DNA from 3 places in the Pseudomonas sp. FG29 genome. Region 2 is predicted to be linked to each of the others. Evidence: predicted binding sites of a transcription regulator. Region 2 holds the regulator's gene; each other region holds the start of a gene.

Region 1 (4,355 bases), on a different contig from region 2:
GTAGTTGTACATAGCTATGAGCCATGCGCCCCAGAATGAAAATCCACGCTAGCCAGGTTGCAGTGGCTAAGTCTGATTGGTTTTGTATTAGTAGAATGCACGCTGCATAGAAAAATACGGGCCACTCGAACTGGTTTGAAAGATTAGCACTAATTCGGGGCTCTACTGCTGCCCATGGATTGCTTCCATCTGGTTTTTTGCCTATGCCCCACACCTTAGGTGCGCGTGCGATAGTTAATAGCACGTAAAGAAAAGCGGTGAGTGCTATATGAGCTGCCATAGGAAGTATGAGTGGATTCAATTTGGTGGCGCTCCATAACGACAATTTTAAATCAGCAGCCTGACGTTTAGTTAAGGGGCAGGCTTTAGCCCGTTCCAAGTGAGTGAAGCAAACGGTTTGAATGCTGTAATGGACTCTCCCCAAACCACTGCCCTATACAGGCGTAGTGGTAGTAACAGTTAGGAGAGCTGTTATAAGGCGAATCGTTGTTGAACTGGCCAAGTCCGTTTACCAAGTTGCCGAGAGTGTCCGTTTCGGCCAGGTGGTGCAGCGCAAGCGGCTGAACCGAGAGGCGTTCCGGCAATATATACAGGAGCAGGTCGGGTTGGTCGAGTGGGTGATAGAAGCCTGCGGCAGGACGCATTACTGGGCGCGCCTGGTGCAGCCTTCTCAGTCAACTCCTGATCTCGGCTAACGTTTGCCTGGAGCGCTTTCCATATGCTGCTTTTTGTACTTGCGAGCGGTCTATATCGCTCTGCAGCTTTGCGCGTGGCTTACGACTTACCCAGCAAACGCGCAGCGTCGAAACCCATGCGCAGGTTGCCCCAGTGGCGGCCTTCGAAGAAGAAGGGTACGTCGATCTCGGTCATGATTTCGCCGGTGTCGCGCAGGTAGGTCTGCAGCAGGAAACGCTGGGTGTTGCTGGCCGCCCGCAGGCCCACCGGGTCGGAGAATATGCGCTTGTTGCGGCACACCGGCAGATCGACTTCGCGCGTGCCGGTCGGGGCCTTCGAGACCCAGCTGTTGTTCACCGGGCAATAGCCTTTGCTGTCGACGATGAAGGAGACGATGCCGCCCTTGGTGCCTTTGGTCAGGGCGTCTATTTCGTCCTGACAGATGCGCGCGAAGCGCTCGGTATAACCGGTCATGTATTGCTTGGGGTCGGTATTGGGGATGGCTTTGTAGTTCTGGTCGAACAGGTTCACGCCTTCGCGTTGCAGCGCCGCCAGGCGCGTCTGCAGGGCATCGCGGCAGCGGGTGGCACGAGTGATGGCGGCGTCGAGTTCGCCTTCGCCGAGGATGAAGCGGCCGAGCAGGGTCTGCACACTTTCGGCTACGGTGGACAGGTCGCGGGTGGCGATGGCCGAGCTTTGCATGCGCTGGTCGATGGCCTGGCTGTCGGCATGGATCTGGGTGACGCGGTGGTTGATCCCGGTGTTGGCGTCGGCGACCTGGAGGATGTGCTCGGCGATCTCGGCCAGCTTGCCGTTGGTAGATTCGAAGTCGCCGATCATGCTCTCGAAATGCTGGGTGGCGCGCTCGACCACCACCTGCGTCTCGCGGGCGCTCTGGCTGATCTTGGCAGTTTGCTCGTGGGTCGAACTCACTTCCTTGAGCATGGCGTCGATGTTCTGCGAGATGTCGCCGGTGGCCTGGCTGACGCTTTGTGCCAGGGTGCGCACTTCATCGGCGACCACCGCGAAGCCGCGCCCGCTCTCACCGGCGCGGGCTGCTTCGATGGCGGCGTTGAGCGCCAGGAGGTTGGTCTGTGAGGAAATCTGCTGGATCAGGCCGACCACGGATTTGATGTTCGAGGAGCGCTCGTTCAGTGCGGCGACCAGGCCGCTGAATTCGTCGAGCCTGCTGGAGATATCGCTGATGTTGCCGGTAACTTCCAGCAGTTCGGCGTAGGAATCCTGCGCCATGCTCAGGTTGTGCGCGGTGCTGGTGGAGATCGCTTGGGTTTGCTGCGACACCTCGTCGATGCGACCGACCGCGATGTTGCTCTCGCTCATCACTTCATTGGCGAAGCGTGCCTGGTGGGTGGCGCTGTCGCTGGAGTCGCTGATGTTCTTCAGCGAGCGGGCGGATTCCACGGCGATCTGTACGGTCAGCGCCTGCACGTTGCTGATGATCTCGCGCTGCTTGGCCAGGAAGCGGTTGCAGGTGCTTGCCAGGGTGCGGATTTCGTCGTGGGTCAGCAGCGGCAGGTCGCGCGACAGGTCGCCTTCGCCGTTGGCGATTTCTTCCAGGGCGCGGGTCATGTTGTTGACCGGGCGCACGATCAGGTGGCGGAAGTACCAGACCATGAAGCTGACCATGGTCAGGGTGAACAGTGCGCTGAGCGCCAGGGCGGTGCCGAGGGTGTCGAGCTTGCCTTCGACCTGCTTGAGCAGGGCGGGGTCGAGTTGGCTGCCGTGCAGCAATTGCACGATGTCGGCGCGCAGGCTGATGGCCACCCAGAACAGCATGCCGCTGACCAGCACCAGCAGGAAGAGGCTGGAGAGCTTTTTGGTCAGGGTATCGAAGAAGTTTCTCTCGATAGCGTCGTACAGCGACTTTACCGACTGCATGCAGTAATTCCTTGCCAAAGATTCCTGGGTTGTCACTGCTGTCGACTGGTAGCGCAGAACCTTTAACGAAAGATGTCTGTGCGCCAGCACCGCGGGCTGGCCTGGATGGGTTTTGCGGCGTTATCGTCAGGAGCGAGATAGCGCCGCCAGCGCATGCCACGGCAACGGCCTTTCGTGGGGGTAAACGGCCATGAAACTGTCCCTTCGCTGAACCCATATTCCATTTACAGCCTGTTGCAATTGGCTGACTGAACTTTTTGCTTTTGTCAGGGTCATGCCCTCGTCCGGGCGCGTGCTTTTGCAGTGCGCTCGGCGTTCTTGCGGGCTGCGCGTGTGCGGTGGTTTCGCTGAGCGCAGCGCCCTTCGCGACGGTGAGAGGCCATGATCGAGATAAGAAACCTGACCAAGCGTTTTGCGCAGCATACGGCAGTCGATGATCTGTCGTTCAGTGTCCAGCCAGGGGAAGTGCTGGGCTTTCTCGGCCCCAACGGGGCCGGTAAATCCACCACCATGAAGATGCTCACGGGGTTTCTCGCGCCGACCTCCGGCACGGCGAGCATCCTCGGCTTCGATATCCAGACGCAGACCCTCGAGGCCCAGCGGCAGATCGGTTATCTGCCGGAAGGCGCGCCGTGCTACGGCGACATGACGGTGCGCGGGTTCCTCGAGTTCATCGCTGAGGTGCGCGGTTTTCGCGGCGCTGAGAAGAAGCTGCGGGTGCAGCGTGCGGTGGAACAGCTAGAGCTGGACAAGGTGCTGGAACAGAGCATCGAGACGCTGTCCAAGGGTTTCAAGCGCCGCGTCGGCCTGGCCCAGGCGATCCTGCATGATCCGCGTGTGCTGATTCTCGACGAGCCCACCGATGGCCTCGACCCCAACCAGAAGCATCAGGTGCGCCAGCTCATCCAGGGCCTGGCGCGCGACAAGATCGTGATCATTTCCACCCATATCCTCGAAGAGGTCACGGCGCTGTGCACCCGCGCCGTGGTGATTGCTCATGGCAGGCTGTTGGCCGATGGCACGCCGCTGGAGCTGGAAAGCCGCTCGCGCTACCACCAGGCGGTGACGCTGGTGGCTGAGGAGGCGCTGGATCAGGCTGCCCTGGCGGCGTTGCCCGGTGTTGCGGGCGTCGAGGAAAACGCCCGTGAGCACAGCCTGAGCGTGCTGGCGCAGCCGGGTGCGGTGATCTTCCCGCAGGTCAATGCGCTGATCGCCGAGCGCGGCTGGAAGGTGCGTGAACTCAATGTGGAGCGCGGTCGCCTCGATGAGGTGTTCCGCACGCTGACCCGGGGAGAGCAGTGATGACCCAGTTGCCCGTGATCTTCAAACGCGAGCTGGCGAGCTATTTCGCCACGCCGCTGGCCTATGTGTTCATCGTCATCTTCCTGGTGCTGTCCGGGGTGTTCACCTTCTACCTGGGCGGCTTCTTCGAGGGTGGCCAGGCGAACCTGTCGGCCTTCTTCAACTTCCATCCCTGGCTGTACCTGTTCCTGGTGCCGGCCATCGCCATGCGCCTGTGGGCGGAGGAGCGCAAGTCCGGCTCCATCGAGCTGCTGATGACCCTGCCGATCACCCGCTTCGAGGCGGTCACCGGCAAGTTCCTGGCGGCCTGGGTGTTCGCCGGCATCGCGCTGCTGCTGACCTTCCCGATGATCATCACCGTCAATTACCTGGGCGAGCCGGACAACGGCGCCATCGTCACCGGCTATATCGGTAGCTGGCTGCTGGCTGGTGCCTACCTGGCCATCGGCTCGTGCATGTCGGCGCTGAGCAAGAACCAG
Region 2 (4,355 bases):
GGGCGCTGACGCGGCCATCATCGGCAACCGCCGCGTGGCCGGTGGTGTCGAGCTGACCGCCGCGCTCGACTATCAGGTGGCGCCAGCGCCGGTTCGACCGAATCCGGCTCTGGAGGCCGAGCTGCGCAAGACTCAGGCGCGCATCGCCAATGCCCAGGCGGAGCTGGCGACCCGTGCCGAACAGGACTCGTCGAAAGACCGTCAACTTTTCGCCAATGACTCGCTGGTGGCGCCGGAATTGCCGGCGACCCCGGTCAAGCCGCAGCGCCCCGTCGAGAAGCCGGTGGCTGCCGCGCCCAGTGTCGATCCGCGTGCGCTCGATGCCATGCGCTTCGAGCTGCATGGCCTGCGTGAACTGATCGAAGTACAGCTGGGCTCCATCGCCTGGGGGCAAATGCAGAGCCGTCGCCCGCAGCAGGCCAACCTGTGGCGCCGCTTGCAGCGTATGGGCCTGTCGGCCGAGCTGTCGCAGGCGTTGCTCGACCGCGTGGCGGGCGTCGCCGAGCCTCGTCAGGCCTGGCGCATGCTCCTGGCGCACCTGGCCCATGCGATCAAGACGCCCAAGGTCGAGCCGTTGGAAGAGGGCGGGGTGATTGCCCTGGTCGGCCCTGCCGGCATGGGCAAGACCACCACGCTGGCCAAGCTGGCCGCGCGTTACGTGCTTAAGTACGGTGCTCAGCAGGTCGCTCTGGTGAGTATGGACAGCTTCCGTATCGGCGCCCAGGAACAGCTCAAGACCCTGGGGCGCATCCTCGGCGTCTCGGTGACTCAGATCGATCCGGGGCAGTCGCTGCTGCAAGCCCTGGCGCCCCTGGCCAAGAAACGTGTCGTACTGATCGATACGGCGGGGTTGCCCGCCAACGATCCGGCCCTGCGTCTGCAGCTCGAGAGCCTGTCTGCGCGCGGCCTGAAAGCCAAGAATTATCTGGTGCTGGCCGCTACCAGTCAGAGCCAGGTGCTCAAGGCGGCCTACCATAGTTACAAGCGTTGCGGCCTTTCCGGCTGCATACTGACGAAGCTGGACGAGGCCGTGAGTCTGGGTGAGGTTTTGGGTCTGGCTATAGGCCAGCATCTGCCGGTAGCCTATGTCACGGACGGGCCGCGGATTCCGGATGATCTGCACGTTCCGCGTAGCCACCAGCTGGTCAGCCGCGCGGTGGGATTGCAGGCGCCGGAAGAGCCTAGCGAGGACGCCATGGCGCAATTGTTCGCCGGTCTCTATCAAGGAACCGCGCGGCGCGTCGGCTGAAGCGCTAAAGTGTTGCAAACCCTGCGTTTTTTGCAGGGGCGAACGGCCGGTTGGCCAAGTCGAAGTTAGACAAGGTATTGAGAGAACATGGGTATGCATCCCGTACAGGTGATCGCGGTAACCGGCGGCAAGGGCGGTGTCGGTAAGACCAACGTGTCGGTGAATCTGTCCATGGCCCTCGCCGATCTGGGGCGCCGGGTGATGTTGATGGACGCCGACCTTGGGCTCGCCAACGTCGATGTGCTGCTGGGGCTGAGCCCCAAGCGCACCCTGGCCGACGTGATCGCTGGTGAGTGTGACCTGCGTGACGTCCTGCTGCAGGGGCCGGGCGGTATCCGCATCGTGCCGGCCGCATCGGGCACGCAGAGCATGGTCAACCTATCGCCCATGCAGCATGCCGGCCTGATCCAGGCATTCAGCGATATCAGCGAAAACCTCGACGTGTTGGTGATCGACACTGCAGCCGGCATCGGCGATGCGGTCGTCAGCTTCGTGCGGGCGGCGCAGGAGATTCTCGTCGTGGTCTGCGACGAGCCGACCTCGATCACCGACGCCTACGCGCTGATCAAGCTGCTCAACCGCGACCATGGCATCAGCCGCTTCCGCGTGCTGGCCAACATGGCGCACAGCCCGCAGGAAGGTCGCAATCTCTTTGCTAAGCTGACCAAGGTGACGGATCGTTTTCTCGATGTCGCCCTGCAGTACGTCGGCGCGGTGCCCTACGACGAATGCGTACGCAAGGCGGTGCAGAAGCAGCGCGCCGTCTATGAAGCCTTCCCGCGCTCCAAATGCGCACTGGCGTTCAAGGCAATCGCTCAGAAGGTCGATACCTGGCCGCTGCCGGCCAACCCGCGCGGCCATCTGGAGTTCTTCGTCGAGCGCCTGGTGAAGCAACCGACAGCAGACTCGGCCGTATGACAGCAGCCTCTGGACTTCGTATGTACAACAAGGCTCGTGCGCAGGACTCCCAGCACCAGTTGATCGAGCGCTATGCGCCGCTGGTCAAGCGCATTGCCTATCACTTGCTGGCGCGTCTGCCAGCCAGCGTGCAGGTGGACGATCTGATTCAGGCCGGGATGATCGGCCTGCTCGAAGCCTCGCGCAAATACGACTCCAGCAAGGGTGCAAGCTTCGAAACATTCGCCGGTATTCGCATCCGCGGTGCCATGCTCGACGAGGTGCGCAAAGGCGATTGGGCACCGCGTTCGGTGCACCGCAACAGCCGGATGGTCAGCGATGCGATACGTACCGTTGAAGCGAGAACGGGGCGTGACGCTAAAGATCACGAGGTTGCTGCCGAACTCCAATTGAGTCTGGAAGATTACTACGGCATTCTTGGCGACACTTTGGGTAGCCGCCTGTTCAGTTTCGACGACCTATTGCAGGACGGTGAACATGGCGGACTGCACGAAGACGCCGGGCACACCCACCTCGAACCTTCGCGGGATCTCGAAGATGAACGCTTTCAAGCGGCATTGGCCGAGGCCATTGCCGGCCTGCCGGAGCGCGAGCGTCTGGTGCTGGCGCTGTATTACGATGAAGAACTGAACCTGAAGGAAATCGGTGAAGTACTGGGGGTCAGCGAATCGCGCGTCAGTCAGTTGCACAGTCAGTGCGCGGCGCGTCTGCGTTCGCGGCTGAGTGAATGGCGCGCTGGCTGAGTCGCAGCGTACTCGCAGGCAGAAACGGTTTCACGATTAAAGGACGTAGTTGCAAACGCAATACGTTTGGGACTGTACGGAGGTCGACTTGGACAAGAACATGAAAATCCTCATCGTTGACGATTTTTCGACGATGCGACGGATCATCAAGAACCTCTTGCGAGACTTGGGTTTCACCAATACCGCCGAGGCCGATGACGGCACTTCAGCGTTGCCGATGCTGCAGAGCGGCAGCTTCGACTTTCTGGTCACCGACTGGAACATGCCCGGTATGACCGGCATCGACCTGCTGCGTGCGGTACGTGCGGATGAGCGCCTCAAGCACCTGCCGGTGCTGATGGTCACCGCCGAAGCCAAGCGTGACCAGATCATCGAAGCGGCTCAGGCCGGCGTGAATGGCTATGTGGTCAAGCCCTTCACTGCGCAGGTGCTGAAGGAAAAGATCGAGAAGATCTTCGAGCGGGTCAACGGCTGATGTCGGCCGCGAGGGTGCTATGGAACACGATGATTCCACATTGGGCGATCTTGAAACGTCCCTGAAAACCAATGCCCGCGAACTGGTCGATAGCCTCGAAAAAGGTAACTTCGGCAACGCGGTGCAACTGATCAATGAGCTCAACAAGGTTCGTGATCGTGGTTTGTATCACGAGGTCGGCAAGCTGACCCGTGAGCTGCACAACGCTATTGTCAATTTTCAGCTCGACCCGCGCATGCCTCATGCCAAGGAGCTGTCGCAGATATCCGACGCCACCGAGCGTCTGAACTACGTCGTCACCCAGACCGAGAAAGCGGCCAACCGCACCATGGATCTGGTGGAGCAGAGTGCGCCACTGGTCAATGACCTGGCCGATGAGGCGCAGAGCCTCAGCGCCGAGTGGGGTCGTTTCATGCGCCGGGAAATCGGCGCAGAGGGTTTTCGTGAGCTGGCCAAGCGCATCGAGTTGTTCCTTGCGCGTAGCGAGCGTGACAGCAGCAAGCTGTCCAACCACCTCAACGACATTCTGTTGGCGCAGGATTACCAGGATCTGACCGGTCAGGTGATCAAGCGGGTGACGCAGTTGGTCACCGAGGTGGAAAGCAACCTGCTTAAATTAGTCCTAATGGCCAGTTCGGTAGACCGCTTCGCGGGTATCGAACATGACCACGATGCATTGCGTGCCGAACAACAGCAGCAAAAATCGCCGTCGACGGGTGAAGGTCCGCAGATTCATGCCGATAAGCGTGATGACGTCGCCTCCAATCAGGACGATGTCGACGACCTGCTATCCAGTCTTGGATTCTAAGGAGCACCCCACATGAGCTTCGGCGCCGATGAAGAGATCCTCCAGGATTTCCTGGTAGAGGCCGGCGAGATTCTCGAACAGTTGTCCGAGCAGTTGGTCGAGCTGGAAAGCCGACCGGACGACATGAACCTGCTGAACGCCATCTTTCGCGGTTTCCACACC
Region 3 (4,355 bases), on a different contig from region 2:
CACTTCAGCGATGGTTTCGCGTACTACCTGCTTGGCCAGGCACGCACACTTGCCGCACTGGCTGGCGATGCCGAGGCTGCCGCGCACTTCACGGTAGCTGCAGCAGCCTTCATAGACCGCTTCGCGGATTTGGGTATCGGTGACACCTTCACAGAGGCAGACGTACATGGGCAAGGCTCGTCCAGGTGATTCTGTTTGATGGGTCGGATACTAATGTTAATGAGAATGCTTGTCAAAGATCGTTTGCGAATGATCGCGGCAGCCGACGAGCGGCATTACTCCGTTGCCCAGACATGAAAAAACCGGCCTGAGCCGGTTTTTTATGTCCGCGAGAGAGGATGGGTTACTGATCGAACTCGTCCCAGCCACCCATTTCCTTCCAGCGGTTGACGATGCCGCAGAACAGCTCGGCAGTCTTCTCGGTGTCATAACGTGCCGAGTGCGCCTCTTTGCCATCAAACTCGATGCCGGCGGCCTGGCAGGCCTTGGCCAGCACGGTCTGGCCGTAGGCGAGGCCGGCGAGGGTGGCGGTGTCGAAGCTGGAGAAGGGGTGGAAAGGGTTGCGCTTGATGCCGCAACGCGCCACCGCGGCATTGAGGAAGCCCAGGTCGAAACTGCTGTTGTGCCCGACCAGGATCGCGCGCTTGCAGCCGGCGGATTTGATCGACTTGCGCAGGCCCTTGAAGATCTCGCCCAGGGCATGTTCCTCGCTCACTGCCATGCGCAGCGGGTGATCGAGCTTGATGCCGGTGAACTCCAGTGCCGCCGCCTCGATATTGGCGCCCTCGAAGGGCTCGATGCGGAAGAAGTGGGTGTGATCCGGGTAGAGAAAGCCGCTCTCGTCCATGGCGATGGTGGTCGCGGCGATTTCCAGCAGGGCATCGGTGGCACTGTTGAAACCGCCGGTCTCGACGTCCACGACGACCGGCAAGTAGCCGCGAAAGCGCGCCGCCATGGGCGTGCGCGGACCGGATGGCAGGCTCGGTTCGAGTTCGTCTTCGTAGTTGTCTTCGCTCACGCCTGACCCTCCAGCAGTTTCCAGCGCAGCGTTTCGCCGGCACGCAGCGGGATTACGCTGTTGTCGCCCAGCGGCAGGCTGGCCGGCACGCTCCATTCTTCACGTACCAGGGTGATGCTGTCCGTGTTGCGCGGCAGGCCATAGAAGTCCGGGCCGTGGTGGCTGGCGAAGGCTTCCAGCTTGTCCAGTGCATTGCGCTGTTCGAACGCCTCGGCGTACAGCTCGATGGCGGCATAGGCGGTGTAGCAGCCGGCGCAGCCGCAGGCGGCTTCCTTGGCGTGCTTGGCGTGCGGTGCCGAATCGGTGCCGAGGAAGAATTTGACGTTACCGCTGGTGGCGGCATCGAGCAGGACTTCCTGGTGCACGTTGCGCTTGAGGATCGGTAGGCAATAGAAGTGCGGGCGAATACCACCGACCAGCATATGGTTGCGGTTGTACAGCAGGTGATGGGCGGTGATGGTGGCGCCGACGTTGGCCGAGGCAGCTTCGACGAACTGCACCGCGTCACGGGTGGTGATGTGCTCGAACACCACTTTCAGCGTCGGGAAGCGTTCGACCACGCGGGTCAGGTGTTCGTCGATGAAGGTCTTCTCGCGGTCGAACACGTCGATCTCGGCGCGGGTCACTTCACCGTGTACCAGCAGCAGCATGCCGACTTCGGCCATGGCTTCGAGCACCGGAAAGATCTTGTCGATGCTGGTCACGCCCGAGTCGGAGTTGGTGGTGGCGCCGGCCGGATAGAGCTTGGCGGCATGCACGAAGCCGCTGGCCTTGGCTGCGCGCACGTCTTCCGGGCTGGTGTTGTCGGTGAGGTAGAGCACCATCAGCGGCTCGAAACGGCTGCCGGCCGGGCGTGCAGCGAGAATGCGCTGGCGATAGGCGTCGGCCTCGACGGCGTTGCGTACCGGCGGTACCAGGTTGGGCATGATGATGGCGCGGCCGAAGGTGCGCGCGGCATCGCCGACGGTATGTGGCAGCACCGCGCCATCGCGCAGGTGGATGTGCCAGTCATCGGGACGCAGAAGAGTCAGACGGTCGGACATGGAGGCTTCCAGGCGGGTAAAACGTGGCCGCATGGTACCTGAAAAGCGCCGCTTCGCGCTCGCGCCGGCGCGACAATCGCACGCAGGGGGTCAAGTTTCCGCGCGCCTGACCGATACCCCGTGAGAATGCCGTGAACCGCCGTGGAGTCGACCGTGCGTGCGCCCAATTTGCTCCTGATCAGCCTGCTGGCTGGCATGCCTTTGTGCCTGCCGGCGCATGCCATCAGCTTCCAGACGCGGCTGGAAAAGGTCGAGTGGACGGTCGAGGGTGACAAGTTCGAGTGTCGTCTGAGCCAGCCGATCAGCAACTTCGGCAGTGGCGAGTTCGTGCGCCGCGCCGGTGAGCAGGTCACCTTCCGCCTCAAGGCGCGTGAGCACTGGCTCGGCAATGGTTCGGCGACTTTGTTGGCTGCTGCCGCGCCCTGGCAGCCGGGGCGTGGCGACATCAATCTGGGTTCGGTCAGCGTTGCCAGCGGCGAGGTACCGTTCAACAGCTCGCAGGAGCAGGGGGCGCGATTGCTCGCCGGCTTGCTGGAGGGGCGCAGCCCGGTGGTACGCCACCGCACCTTCAACGGCGGCGATAGACTGGAAGTGCGCCTGCTACCGGTGAAGTTTCACAAGGCCTACGACGATTACGAAGCCTGCACGGCCAAGTTGCTGCCAGTGAATTTCGATCAGATTCGCCTGGCGCAGATTGGTTTTCCCGGTGGTGGGATCGACCTCGACCCGATGGCCAAGGCCAAGCTCGATATCATCCTCGAGTTCGTCAAGGCCGACCCGAGCATCAACAGCTTCCAGATCGACGGTCATGCCGACAACAGCGGTAACCGTCTGACCAATCGCGATCTGTCGCGCCGCCGCGCGCTGGCGGTGCAGGAATACCTCAAGGCCCATGGCATTCCCGTCGAGCAGATCAGCGTGCGCTTCCACGGAGAGCGCTACCCTCTGGTGCCGAACACCAGCGAGGCCAATCGCGCCAAGAACCGCCGGGTAACCTTGCGCCTGGATCGCATGCCGCCGGTCGAGGCGCCGCAGCAGAGCGCACCGGCCCCAACACCCGTTGATCCGCCCGGTAGTCAGCCGTCCTGAGCCTTCTGGGCGTCGCTTCGTCAACTCCGCCTGTCGCGCCCCTGTAAATTGAGTCGCTTGGCCAGTAGAATCACGGGTTTTACCGTACAACCCGTGGAGTGATGGCATGGCGGACGTCAAAAAGGTAGTTCTGGCCTATTCCGGTGGCCTGGACACCTCGGTGATCCTCAAGTGGCTGCAAGATACCTACAACTGTGAAGTGGTGACCTTCACCGCCGACCTCGGCCAGGGCGAAGAGGTCGAGCCGGCCCGCGCCAAGGCTCAGGCTATGGGCGTCAAGGAAATCTACATCGACGACCTGCGCGAAGAATTCGTGCGTGATTTCGTCTACCCGATGTTCCGCGCCAACACCATCTACGAAGGCGAGTACCTGCTGGGTACTTCCATCGCCCGTCCGCTGATCGCCAAGCGCCTGATCGAGATCGCCAACGAGACTGGCGCCGACGCCATCTCCCACGGCGCGACCGGCAAGGGTAACGACCAGGTGCGTTTCGAGCTGGGCGCCTACGCGCTCAAGCCAGGCGTCAAGGTCATCGCCCCGTGGCGCGAGTGGGATCTGCTTTCGCGCGAGAAGCTGATGGACTACGCCGAGAAGCACGCCATCCCGATTGAGCGCCACGGCAAGAAGAAGTCGCCGTACTCCATGGACGCCAACCTGCTGCACATTTCCTATGAAGGTGGCGTGCTGGAAGACACCTGGACCGAGCACGAAGAAGACATGTGGCGTTGGACCAAGTCGCCGGAAGCGGCGCCTGACGTTCCGACCTACATCAAGCTGACCTACCGCGCGGGTGACATCGTTGCCATCGATGGCAAGGAAATGACCCCGGCTCAGGTGCTGGCCGAGCTGAACCGCATCGGTGGCGAGAACGGCATTGGCCGTCTGGACATCGTCGAGAACCGTTTCGTCGGCATGAAGTCCCGTGGCTGCTACGAGACCCCCGGCGGCACCATCATGCTCAAAGGTCACCGCGCCATCGAGTCGATCACCCTCGACCGCGAAGTCGCTCACCTGAAAGACGAGCTGATGCCGAAGTACGCCAGCCTGATCTACAACGGTTTCTGGTGGAGCCCGGAGCGTCTGATGCTGCAACAGATGATCGACGCCTCCCAGGCCAGCGTGAACGGCGTGGTACGCCTGAAGCTGTACAAGGGCAACGTCATCGTCACCGGCCGCAAGTCCGACGATTCGCTGTTCGACGCCA

The links. Region 2 encodes FliA, which starts transcription of late flagellar genes. Its sites were predicted from a motif close to CTAAAGTTTNNNNNNNNNNNGCCGNTAA; they were not measured.
Region 1: the regulator FliA is predicted to act here: its motif matches at 2,613-2,640, upstream of ACODS1_RS13945 (methyl-accepting chemotaxis protein).
Region 3: the regulator FliA is predicted to act here: its motif matches at 2,151-2,178, upstream of ACODS1_RS01620 (flagellar protein MotY).

What each region holds. Positions count from the first base shown of each region.
Region 1 covers NZ_JBMDJU010000012.1:26,435-30,789, forward strand. The annotation lists gene ACODS1_RS13935 (MAPEG family protein) at 1-280, opposite strand, end outside; partial or broken gene ACODS1_RS13940 (IS110 family transposase) at 474-665, shown strand; gene ACODS1_RS13945 (methyl-accepting chemotaxis protein) at 775-2,574, opposite strand; gene ACODS1_RS13950 (ABC transporter ATP-binding protein) at 2,956-3,876, shown strand; gene ACODS1_RS13955 (ABC transporter permease subunit) at 3,876-4,355, shown strand, end outside.
Region 2 covers NZ_JBMDJU010000015.1:86,212-90,566, forward strand. The annotation lists gene flhF (flagellar biosynthesis GTPase FlhF) at 1-1,249, shown strand, start outside; gene fleN (flagellar synthesis regulator FleN) at 1,337-2,167, shown strand; gene fliA (RNA polymerase sigma factor FliA) at 2,164-2,910, shown strand; gene ACODS1_RS16135 (chemotaxis response regulator CheY) at 3,011-3,385, shown strand; gene ACODS1_RS16140 (protein phosphatase CheZ) at 3,405-4,193, shown strand; gene ACODS1_RS16145 (chemotaxis protein CheA) at 4,206-4,355, shown strand, end outside.
Region 3 covers NZ_JBMDJU010000001.1:327,163-331,517, forward strand. The annotation lists gene ACODS1_RS01605 (bacterioferritin-associated ferredoxin) at 1-168, opposite strand, end outside; gene rnt (ribonuclease T) at 344-1,018, opposite strand; gene pyrC (dihydroorotase) at 1,015-2,061, opposite strand; gene ACODS1_RS01620 (flagellar protein MotY) at 2,215-3,150, shown strand; gene ACODS1_RS01625 (argininosuccinate synthase) at 3,257-4,355, shown strand, end outside.